DNA from 3 places in the Bacillus sp. 05T21 genome. Region 3 is predicted to be linked to each of the others. Evidence: riboswitches for the same ligand, from Rfam matches in the RefSeq annotation. Region 3 holds a riboswitch; each other region holds the start of a gene.

Region 1 (4,297 bases), on a different contig from region 3:
GTATTATATTTCCCAACCAATAAAACATGCTGTGCTATTAGACTTAAAGAACTTTCAATCGTCCATGAGCGATTAAACCATTCGCTTAAATAAGAAATACCATATTTACTTATTGTAGTCTGGCATATAATAGCTATGACTATTGCCACAATATATGGAATGTATATTCTGCATATACGTTTTAAAAGGTATGATCCATAGCTACTATTTGTTTTTTGAATAGATTCATACAAAACAAATCCACTCAAAACAAAAAAGATAATAACAGATTCGTTACCACTACTAAAAATAAGACGTGCAGGCGTTTCTTTTAATAGATATACAACAAATGGTTTATTATCTTCATAACTGTAATTTTGAAATGCTGAGAAAATCATCAAATAATGACCAATCATTACTACCAATGAAGAAATTCCTCTTATAGAATCCAGTTCTTCATGCCTCTCCATCGTTTTACATCAACTCCTAATGAAATGATAATAATCATTTCAAAGCGACATCTTTATTCATATTCCTCTCCTTTCTTTTCATTCCAATTTTTCATATTAAAATGATTTTATAGTATAAATTTGAGTGTATTGTAACATTTTTTGTAATATTATGAATAGTAAATCTTAAAAATTGGTATATACCAATTTCAACCTCAAAAAATGGGTAATATTGTTAGAAAAACACTATAAAAATATGTTGCATACTTACAAAATTAAAGAGAGGACTAGTGTTTTTTCAATATAAAATAAAAAAGATAGCCTTTATTTATAGGCTATCTTTTTTATTTTATTTAATTATTAGCACCATTATATGCTACATGTCGTTTCTCAATCCGTTCTTCAATTTCTTTCATATTCTCTTTATTAGTTAGTAGGGATTGTTTATTTTCTATTAATAATTGTTTAAAGGATTTTCTCACTTTTTTTCGCATGTTTATTTTCCTCCTTGGGGGATGGTTTATATAAAAGATAAGGAATTATCTGTGTGTTCTTATAATAATTGATTGTTGTGAATTCCATTTGAACTTCAGATGAAAATTCCGTTTATTTTCTGACAACTTTGTGAACAAAAAAAGAAAGGTTAATCAAAAATATATTTGATCAACCTTTCCATGCTCTTTAAAGCATATTAATTAATATTTCAGGTCTTCCCCAATTCATTTCGTTACAAACAAAGCGTAGTTTTTCTTCGTCCATTGTGTGTAACCCTTCTTCTAATAAGCATGCAATTGGAACTTCACAATGAATTTGCGCTAATTGTAAAGAGATATTTAAATTCTCTAAATCACTTTCAATTTTTGTGCGCTGCGCTTTCGTTAATGATGCTATATTTTCTAGCACTGCCGATACTGTCCCGTATTCTTGAATCAGCTTATACGCTGTTTTTTCACCAATACCTTTTACACCCGGATAATTATCACTTGTATCACCCATGAAAGCTTTCGCATGAACAATTTGCCAAGGTTCTACACCTTTCTCTTCCATGATTTTTTCCGGTGTGTAATACTCGTAATTTCCAATTCCTTTACGAAGAAGCATAACTGTAACATTCGTATCAACAAGTTGAAGTAAATCTGTATCACCTGTCAAAATATAAACTTCCGCTTCATTGCAATATTGTTTTGCAAGCGTACCGATACAATCATCCGCTTCATAACCTTTCATACCGATTACAGGCATAGATAATTTCGCAGTCATTTCTTGCACTAAATCAAATTGCGGAATTAATTCTTCCGGCGGTGCTGCACGATTTGCTTTATAATTCGAGAAAGATTCCGTTCTAAATGTCGTACTTCCCATATCCCAGCACGTTACAATGTGCGTTGGTTCGATTGCTTGTGTTGCTGTTAATAAATGCTTCATATAACCATGAATCCCATTCGTCGGGGTACCATCTTGTCGTTTCATAAATTGTCCATATACACTTGTTGCGTAAAAAGCACGAAATAATAGTGCCATACCATCAACTAATAATACTTTTTTCATAATTCCTCTCCTACTAACAAAAAATAATAACCTCACGTTATCACGTAAGGTTATATATAGATTACCATTCTACGTTTTTGTTCAACTTTGTCTATTATACATTGTTTTTGTATATTTAGCATCATTAACACATTAAGACATTCTACCGCAGCAAGTATGAAGTATTCCTGAATACGTATTTTTACCTGTCGAAACAACTACAGCCTTTGCATTTCCGTCAACAATATACGTACCTTTGAAACATACATTTTCAAGTTCAAGTGGGTTATAGTCTTTCATCCGTTTTAATGGAATAAATCGTTTACGTTCAAGATGATAGCAACTTTCAAATTTCTCAATACTAGCATCGTTTCCTGTCAGCATAGATTCATTTACTAATAAATCATTTGCATAAATAATACGTACATCTGCTGGCACTGTATCGCCCTCTGCAAGAAAAATCATATCTCCAGGTACAAGCTCTTGTACTGGTAATTTCATCATTTTTAGTTCACTGTTTAGCCCTGTTACGCTACAGCCAGCTACTCTAGAAACAGTAACTGTTTCACATTGTAATTCATCACCCATATTTTGTTTTGAAAGACCTGGGATCATTCCACTTAGCTTCATCATTACTTCCGTAATACGCGCTCTTTTTGAAGTTAATTCATTTCGGCCGTATACTTGAATACGCTTTTGTGCCTCTTTCATAGATAGTCCGTCTCTTGTTGTTTTAAAATACGCAAATACAGATTTTACATCTCTTGTTGCGATTTCAATTAATAAATCTTTATTTTTTTGAAGCATTGTTTGTTCTTTCATTGCTTTTTTACTTAATTTATACGAAGTGTTACCCACACTCTTATTTACATATAACATATTATCGTCTCCTCCTTTACAACATAGGAAGAAACGCTTTGTTTCTCAATTTATCCACTTTACTGTGAAAGTGTCTAGCGCTTAAATACTCGAATAAACGCTACATTATGATAAATATAGAGGGAGGAACAAGTCGTTTCCTGCCTACATCATATATTTTTGATTTGAAGTATATGGGTAACGGAACCGAGTCAGAATTTGACATGCTCCTCACCTCCTCTTTAATTTTTTAGTTATAATCTATACTATGAAATTACTCATAGCTTGCTAACAAAAAAGACCCTTACTCATAAGAGAGCAAAGGTCTTTGCATACACAAATAAGCGATTCCTAATATAATACAATTAGAAATCTATGGACCTCTCCCTCGCCGAGTTTTAGCACTGTATAGCATAGGTTCATTACCAGCTACGTTAAGAAAAACCTTAATTCGATCATTCCTGTTGACCCATTGGCGTCTCTCGACATTTTTGGGCAGTAGCATTTCTCTATACAGGAGCCTCACCTAACAGAGACTTATTATAATTACATAGAAAATGTTACTCTTATTTAAAATAGATGTCAACACTTTGTATGGAAACTTTTCCTTATTACAATAACTATCTCGAGTTTAGTACACTAATACGCATCCTGCTCAGCGTTCGGCTACATAAATTAATTGAACACATATTGCAAAAAATTAGCAAATGAAAAATAAAACCCTTACGTTAAAATGTAAGGGTTTTAATACGTTACACAACCAGCAATTACAATTCCGATGGAAAGTGATAAAAACATAAGGAAAAGACCAACTGCTTGATTATCTTCTTCAAGACTTTTATTAATATTAAAACGTGGTGTAAGCCATTCCGCTAAATAAAAGACAATAATTTGAGCTAAGATCCCAACAGCTCCCCATGAAACCATATCAAGAATTGAAATAGAATTAGCAGCCGTTGAATATAAAACGATAGCAAGACCAAGTAGTCTTCCTCCAAGTACATAGCTTACCGCTTTATTCCCTTGAGCCATTAACTTAAATTCCTTAACTTTCGTTGTCACTTCCATAAGAAAAAGACCGATACACAAAAGTACAAGTGATACTGCTAAATATAGTAAAAAATTAATCATTTATTTTCCTCCTTCTTAATACCTACCGGTAAATAATACGATTCATTTCCCGTAATTTTTTCCCCGGCACGTATACCGATGCTGCTCGCTTTTCCAGCAATTAAAAAAGCCCCAAACACGTACGACAGCTTCTCAATTCCTTTTTCAGTTTCCAAAAATACAACTGGAAGCTCTGTATATTTCTGAAATATAGGCAGTGACGATTTATACGTTTCATGTGCATTTCGAATCATAATATTTGTATCCTTATCACGAATCGTAATCGTGTCACCTTCCCTACCGAACGAAGGTTTTTGAACGAAAGGACTTTTCCCCAAAAATAAATCTGGCTCTAAATATGTAGGAAGCATATA
Region 2 (4,297 bases), on a different contig from region 3:
CATTCATTACGTCATCAAATGTTATAATACCAATCATTTCATTATTTGCTGTTGTTACGGGTAATGCTGCTAAATTATAATTCAGTAGCTTTTTTACAACTTCTTGCTGATCAACTTCAGCGTGTACTGAAATTACCTCTTGAATCATGATAGTAGATAATATTTCTTCATCTGCTGCTAGTAATAACTCATGTATGGAAACGATTCCTTTAAGATAACCATGACTATCAAGAACATAGATATAAGATATTGATTCTACATTTTCAGAATGCTCCCTAATGTACTTCAATGTCATTTTTACTGACCAATTCCCTCTAACTGCAACAAAATCACTTGTGACAAGACTTCCTGCCGTTTCAGGTTTGAAAGCCATTAATTTTTTTACATTATGTTTTGTGATTTTATTTAAATACGCCATTAATCTAGCTTGTTTTTCCGGATGAACCGCTAGAAGTAGATCTACTGTTTCATCAATCGGTTGTAAATCTAGTAACTTTTTAGCTTTGTTTTCAGATAAGTGAATTAAGATATTATATTTTTCTTCTGTACTCAAATGTTGAAGAATTTTTGAGCTTTTTAATACAGGAATCTTATCTAGTAATATGACTTGATCTTCAATTGAAAACCGTTTTACTTCTTGTGCAACATCATACGACGGATGACGTAAAACTTTCTCTGCATCCAAATTATTTTGGGTTACAAGTAATTCATTTAATAATTTCTTCATGTTAACTCCTCCTTATATTGCTAAGGGAGACTCTAGAGTTTCATGAGTGGTTTTGTGTTATTTTATCTGTCTAAAATTTTTATTAGAGCATTAATAGTTACATTGCAATCAATTTATTATTTAGAACTACCTCCTTTTTGAATATAGACAAGATAAAAATAAATAACATTAAACAAAAAAACCTTTACTCAAAAAGGAGTAAAGGTTTTTTACAATACAAATAAATGATTATTAAGACAGCTCTGCAAAAATCCCAGAGGTGCCTTTCTATCAAATCGTATACCACTCCCTCGTTGAGTTTTAGCACTGTATAGCATAGGTTTTTATAACCAGCTACATTAAAAAGGGCCTTAATCCGACCGTTCCTGTTGACCCATTGGCGTCTCTCGACATTTTTGGGCAGCAGCGTTTCTCTATACAGGAGCCTCACCTAACAAAGATTATTGAATTACTTCAAAATTTAAACCAGAATTTAATATTTGTCAACTAACTTTCGATTCGATTCATAATAAATTCTTTTTTAGAGAAATGTAATTCGACTCTATTGTAAATTTGAAATTCAACTTAAAAGATATAAAATTTATATACAATTAGTTCGAAGAAACGTTATAAAATATATGAAATTTCGTATAGGAAACTTATTGTTTATGATTTATTTGTAACTTTATAGCAGGAGTTGAATTATTAGTCATACCGTACTTCAAAGAAAATTCTTCAAAAATCTTATTTTATGATTAAAATCTTCTTTACTGTTTATCAAATTTATATGATTAAACTACTTAATCAAATTATACACTACAGGCCGAAAATAAGTATCTATACGAGATGATTAAATACATTTTCTTGCATTATTTCTCAAAATTCATAAAACAATAAAGAATATAAAATTAGCAATATGCTTACTTGACAAGCAAAAAAAAAGTATTTATGCTGGCTACACGAAACAAATACATAAAATTTATATTGCTAAACCTGTTAGGTGAGGCTCCTATACAAACACAGGCTATTGCCCAAAAATGTCGAAAGACGCCAATGGGTAGAACAGGAATTGTCGGATTAAGGCTCTTCTTAAGATAGCTAAGTAATCAATTTCCATTACTTTACGTTGTATAGTGCCAAAGCTCTACTAGGGGGAGGAAAGCTTTATTTAGTCATGCCAATTTAAATCCCCCCTAGTATGTAACTAGGGGGGATTTTTGCGTAAGAAAACAGGGTGTAAGCTATAGAATCTTTCAAAACAAGAATACTATTTAGTAGTTGATGAGAACAAGATTCTACTCATTAGCAAATGTAATATTAAGTGTTAATGTAAATCAGGAGGATATTAAAATGAAAAAAATATTAAAACTCGATTATCTATTGCTCCTCCCTCTATTCATAACATGTACTTTAGGTATTATCATGATGTATAGCGCGAGCTCCATTGTTGCTGTTCAACATTACGGTTATAACAGTAGGCATTTTGTTGATTCTCAATTAACAAAGCTATTTTTAGGAACAATTGGGTTAATAGTTTGTGCTATTCTCCCATATGAAATATGGAAAAAACGAATAGTCTCTATCTGTATTATGGTTGGGGGAATTTTTTTATTAATTATGGTTTTGTGGAAAGGAAAAGTGGTAAATAATGCTCAATCATGGATCTTTGGAATACAGCCAGCTGAATTTCTTAAATTAGGAACAATACTTGTAACAGCCCGTTTTTTTGCATTACGACAAGAACAAGCTAAAAAGATTTGGAGTGGTAGCGGAAAACTTTTATTTTTTTTAGCTGCAATTTTTTTTCTAATCTATAAACAGCCAAACTTAGGATCTGCACTTTTAATATTAGGTATAGGTTTTAGCATATTTCTTTGCTCTGGAATAAATGTAAATCTATTAATTAAAAGAATTATAATCAGTTCTATTTTTTGGTTACCTTTTTTGTACTTTTTAATTCAATTTAGCTTGTCAGAAGTTCAAAAGACACGTATTACTACAATTCTCAATCCCTTTGTTGATGCGCAAGGAAAAGGATATCAGCTTGTAAATTCTTTTATTGCCATTGGCTCTGGAGGAATTACTGGACGTGGATTCGGAAATAGCATTCAAAAAACCGGTTATCTTCCAGAACCACATACTGATTTTATAATGGCAATAGTTTCTGAAGAACTAGGGTTTATTGGTGTATTTATTGTATTGGCAGGGGTTTTGACTATCGTTCTTCGTTCCTTAAAAATTGCACAACTATGTGTAGATCCATTCGGAAGTTTTATAGCAATTGGTATAGGATGTATGATTGGTATGCAATCCATTGTAAATTTAGGTGGTATTACGGGACTATTTCCTCTTACGGGTACTCCATTTCCATTTGTTAGTTTTGGTGGAAGTTCTTTAATGGTCAATTTAATAGCAATAGGAATATTGCTTAATATTTCAATTTTCAATAAAATTAAGTTTAATAATTATAATATATAATTTTTATATAATTCTATTTTTCGGAGATTATAAAATTTAACCTCATTGAGCAATCTATGTTCAAATAATTTCTAATTAGGTTTTTAACTGTATGAATATTAATTTTAATACAAAAAAAAGGCAGGAGCTTTTGGTGAAAACTTATTAAATAATTGTTTAATCGATGTATGTGTCTTTTCATTATATGTATTATTCATCTCAATCACATACCCTTCACCTAAAATGATTAGAAATATATTGACTTGTTATTTTTCTTATATTGAATTTAATTGGACCACTTTTGTATTGTCATGTCGCCTATAAAAAAAGAAAACTTAATTAAGTTTTCTTTTTTTTGTTATTCCAAATCTGATTAGTTTTCATAAAATATCTTATGTTTCCGCTGGAACGGATAAGCTTTAATTTCATCTGTATCTTAATTTTCATGAAATAAATGAATAGCTATAATTTGTCTACAATCATAGGTATGGTAATAATATGTACCAGACTCTATACACATTGCGCTTGTATAAATGTTATTATCTAATGTACCTTCTTCCGTTATTACTCCACCTTTTGGAACCTCACAATTTGATAAGATATGAAAAATGGCCGATATGCCCTCTTCTTCATTATCTATACCTTGAATATTTTGTTTGCCATATGCTGCCCGAACAAACCTTGATGGTGGGGTGAAATCCCCAGGGAGTCCCATCGATCCTGAACCTTGTCCAAAAGCACTTAATGGTACATTCCCCCATTGTGTTGGCGCATATGGCTGCGATTTAAGACCGATATATTGTCTTAAATTTTGTAGATGCCAGTTAAACTCAGGACTATTGGTCATTACCCCAAGAGGATTATCATATATCTTTAGTCCTTCAGTTGTCGGCTCTAGTACAATACAATCTCCCCATTTATCCGCTAAAATCCAATGTAGCGGTGGAGTACCCCCTAAAACAGGTAATGGTACACCCCAAAAGGAAATACTATCTACAGAGTTCTTTAACTCTTTGACAGAATTGAATTGTGTGAGACTCCATGCCACAAAATCAAATGGAGCCAGATTCGTTTTATTTTCATCTATACTGTTACTATAACTAGCGAATCCTGGAAAATAGGGTGTTGCACATG
Region 3 (4,297 bases):
ACACCGAAGGTACGTTCTGTACATCAAGAATTTGAAATGGTATAATTTTCATAATAGACAAGTGAAAGTTTCTAAAACAATCTTGTTCTCTGAAAACATAATACATATGAGGTTGGAGTAACAAATTCTTCTACTCCGTAAAATGTATTGAGTCGTCAAGCACAAGACGCTAAAACACATTTGAGAACTACTAATCTGACTCGTTTGGTAATAGAACGAGTGCCGTATCTGCTATATGCACTGGATACGGAGTGGTGATGGCACACCGCAATCTTGCACGTCAGCGATACTAGAAATAGACTTCGCCTTTGGTAGCAAGAATCCCACTGACGTTAGTCAGCTTGTGGCTTTAGCCGTGGGAGCCTCAAGGGAACGAACCTAGGTATAGAAACTTAGTATAAATTTTTTATAAGCCTAATAACATTTTTGCAATGGTAAAGTACAGAATTAACCCCGTCCCATCGACTAATGTCGTAATGAACGGACCTGAAATAACAGCTGGATCCAACTTTAACTTATTTAGAATCAAGGGTAATACAGATGAAACAATAGACGACCAAATAACAATGAATAATCCAGTTATAGCTACAACTTGTGCGACTTCTGTACCTACGCCTAAAGTGTACGCACGAATTAATGCCGCCACGGCTAATGTAAGCCCAAGTAAAATACCTACTAATGCTTCTTTTTTCATAACACGAAATATATCTTTAAATTTCACCTCATTTAGAGCTACAGCACGAACCAATGTAGTTACGACCTGTGTACCTGTATTTCCACCAGTTCCAATTAACAATGGAATAAAGAAAGCCAGTGCTACTACATGAGTCAAAGTTTCTTCATAATGTCGAAGTACAGAACCAGTATATGCTTCCGCTACAAACAGAAGTAATAACCAACCTATACGTTTACGGTATATTTGCCAAATAGAGGTTTCAAAATATGGCTTATCTAATGGGGTGCTCCCTCCTAATTTTTGAATATCTTCAGTTGCTTCTTCTTCGAAAACATCCATTGCATCATCAAAGGTTATGATACCTATCATCCGATTATCTATCGTTGTTACAGGTATAGCAGATAAATCATAATCCATTAGCTTTTGTACAGCTTCCTGTTGGTCTAGATCCACTGAAACTGAAATGACATCTGATGCCATTATTGATGATAAATTCTTATCATCAGAAGCTAGCAATAATTCACGAATAGAAACAATTCCATTAAGCTGACCACGCGTATCAAGAACATAAATATACGAAATTGATTCTACCCCTGCCCCAATTTTTCTAATATGCGACAGCGTATCTTTCACTTTCCAATTTTCCCTGGCGGCAATATAGTCAATTGTCATCAGACTGCCCGCTGTTCCAGATTGAAAAACCAGCAGACTTCTAATTCTTTGTTGAGATTCTTCAGACATAAGTTGTATCAGCTTTTTAGCCTGAAGTGCATGAATTGAAAGAATTACATCAACAAGGTCATCAATAGATTGCCTTGCTAATAGCTCTTCACCTTTATCCAAAGGCAAATTGGTACAAATATTATATTGCTCCTCTGGAGTAAGGTAACTAAGAATTTTCGCACCTTTTTCAGTAGGAAAATATTTCATTAAAGATATCTGATCTTTATGATGAAAATCTTTCATTTCCATTGCAATATCATAGGATTGAGTTTTTATAAGCTCTTGCACTAAGTGTATGTCTTGTGTCTTTAATAATTGTTGCAAACATTTTTTCATCGTAATTCCTCCTTAAGGACAATGGTACTTGTTATCATTTTCCCACTTCTGGGAAAACAAATTTCTTAATAAATATGGGATCAATATCATCAATCATTAGTTTTCCCCCCTTTTATTAGAGATTTATTACAAATAAAATTTTGCATATAAAAAACCTCCCCTAGTGATTCAACTAAAGGAGGTCGATTTAAAAAAGACATAGCTAAATAAAGCTCATTCCCCCTAGTTGAGTTTTGGCACTATACAACGTAAAGGATGAATGATTCATCACTTAGCTATCTTAAGAAGAGCCTTAATCCGACAATTCCTGTTCTACCCATTGGCATCTTTCGATATTTTTGGGCAATAGCCTGTGTTTGTATAGGAGCCTCACCTAACAGGTTATAAATATTTAAAATTTTTTGTTTGTTTCGTGTTAAAGCATATCCACTATTTTTGAACTTGTCAAGTAATAAAAAAACCTATTTCTTCACTTTTTGATATCATAACATTCCCAAACCACAGATATAAACATCTGTATAATACTTTATTTTTATACAACGAATTTTACAATTTATGCAATAATTTTTATAAACTATAAACTATTAAATTAATTTATTTTTTTATTATTACACGTGTCCTGATGCTTTATTATTGAAGATTATTGTCCGGAAAAATTTTAAAAAACAAAAAACGCCCAATAGATAACAAAAATTTCAACTTGATTTCCTCTCACTTTCGATATAACCTGTATCTTGAAAAGGGATGAATTTTAAACTCATTATTTTCACATTAGATAAACACGCAAAATATAATTTGCTTATTAGTGCAATTAAAATATGTCTCTGTTGAGTGAGGCTCCTGTATAGTATCTACTATGCACAACCTGATATAGAAAGTGTTCAACAGATTTCGCAAGATTTAAAACAGGAATTACAGAAAAACAAACATTTTTAATGTATTTCATTCCAAATAAGATTTATACAGATAAAATGATATATAGATTTTCCATATGGATTCATCGAAATATTTGAAATTTAAATGCAAAAAAGTAGAAAGCATTCTTGCTAACAAGAATGCTTTCTGTTTTACACGATTTTTCTAGTATTTATTTATTTTTATTAAAAAAGATATAACTAGGGTCATAAAATAACCATTGATTATCACCAATACTTAACCATCCATTTTGTTCCTTATATACAGAATATGATTCATTTTTATTTAGTTTACGAATTACTTCATAAGTCGTCCCAGGTCCCTTGCGCAGATTTACACCAGAACCAGTTATGGTAACAACACCTATTGAATTATTGTTATCATTATTTAATACATGTAGCATTCTATTCAGAAAGGCAGCAGCTTCTCCGCGAGTGGCTGTACCTTTGGGCATAAATTCGTTTTTTTCATTTCCTTTTACAATCCCTAGTCCATAAACACGTTGTACAGCCTGTTTATCATACGCTAAGTTCTGATCAGTAAAAGGCAAGTCTACTAGCTTTCCAATAATATTTTTATACTGTAACGCTCGATCAATCATAATGACCACTTCATCACGCTTAATTGTGTCATTTGGAGCAAAAATATTTTTTCCCCTACCACTAATGATTCCAGCTGCTGCTGCACGATTAATTCCATCTATTAATGAGGGGTGTGCCGTATTAAGATCCGTAAAGTTTGAAGTACCCTCAGGCAACTTTAAGGATCTAGTAATAAATGTTGCAAATTCTGCTCGAGTAACAAGACGATCCGGCCAATATGAACCTTGTCCATCCCCTACCATAATCCCTTGCGATGCTAATTCACGAATATCCTTTTCATACCAACCACCGGTAATATCATCTTTATTGTTAGCGTTATAATAGTTTTTTGTACCAACTAAGAAATCATTCCAAGTATCTCTTTTAATCATTTTTGATGGACAAATTTTCCCGCTCCAATTTTGATGTTTAACCACATGATCTATAGTAATATCTAACTCCCTCATCAAATATGCTGTTAATTTACGAGCGTTATCCACAGCTTTATCATAGTTCCCATCACTATTTACAGCAATTTCAATTGCAATGGATTGTCTATTTCCAGTTCCATTCGTTCCATCACCTGCATGCCAACCGTTCTCATCTAAAGGTAGATGTTGATAAATCTCTTTATCATCCACTGTAAAGTGCCACGAAGCAGCACGATCTGTATTCCCTGTTGCTTGATTATATAAATATTGTGCGTGATTTTTTGCACCTGCCCCTGGGCTCTCATTATCTGTTTCATGAATTGTAATATATTTTGCATTCATCGCATATCCAGGACGAATATTATCGTTACCTTTTGGAACAATCCATTCTGTAAATGGTACACCATATATATTACTAGTAGTAGCTCTTTGTTTGATAAGTGAAGGCTTTGACCCTTTAAATTTTACAGAAGGCGACTTTATCCATTTGATTTCACCATCAGTTTGTATTTGAAACCAATCACCTGCCTGTGTTATAGCATCTAGTGTTTGGGGTTCTAAACTACCATTTTCTTTAAATTCATCAAATGGAGATGAATAAACTTCTGTTTTCTCATTAATTACTATTTTTCTTG

The links. Region 3 has a riboswitch for magnesium ahead of mgtE (magnesium transporter). Riboswitches for the same ligand answer to the same signal wherever they lie in the genome.
Region 1: another riboswitch for magnesium. It lies ahead of AC1DKZ_RS05340 (P-type ATPase actuator domain-containing protein); the one in region 3 lies ahead of mgtE (magnesium transporter).
Region 2: another riboswitch for magnesium. It lies ahead of AC1DKZ_RS26695 (FtsW/RodA/SpoVE family cell cycle protein); the one in region 3 lies ahead of mgtE (magnesium transporter).

The regions. Positions count from the first base shown of each region.
Region 1 covers NZ_JBFTMD010000002.1:89,625-93,921, forward strand. Annotated here, with positions in the region: gene AC1DKZ_RS05325 (acyltransferase family protein) at 1-449, opposite strand, end outside; gene AC1DKZ_RS05330 (FbpB family small basic protein) at 782-922, opposite strand; gene AC1DKZ_RS05335 (5'-3' exonuclease) at 1,110-1,976, opposite strand; gene AC1DKZ_RS05340 (P-type ATPase actuator domain-containing protein) at 2,109-2,834, opposite strand; M-box (ykoK) riboswitch at 3,189-3,354, opposite strand; gene AC1DKZ_RS05345 (DUF350 domain-containing protein) at 3,558-3,944, opposite strand; gene AC1DKZ_RS05350 (glutathionylspermidine synthase family protein) at 3,941-4,297, opposite strand, start outside.
Region 2 covers NZ_JBFTMD010000025.1:12,684-16,980, reverse strand. Annotated here, with positions in the region: gene mgtE (magnesium transporter) at 1-727, opposite strand, end outside; M-box (ykoK) riboswitch at 1,005-1,172, opposite strand; M-box (ykoK) riboswitch at 1,692-1,868, shown strand; gene AC1DKZ_RS26695 (FtsW/RodA/SpoVE family cell cycle protein) at 2,057-3,184, shown strand; partial or broken gene AC1DKZ_RS26690 (serine hydrolase) at 3,301-3,381, opposite strand; partial or broken gene AC1DKZ_RS26685 (choloylglycine hydrolase family protein) at 3,537-4,297, opposite strand, start outside.
Region 3 covers NZ_JBFTMD010000017.1:99,291-103,587, reverse strand. Annotated here, with positions in the region: gene mgtE (magnesium transporter) at 407-1,735, opposite strand; M-box (ykoK) riboswitch at 1,947-2,123, opposite strand; gene AC1DKZ_RS23565 (S-layer homology domain-containing protein) at 2,823-4,297, opposite strand, start outside.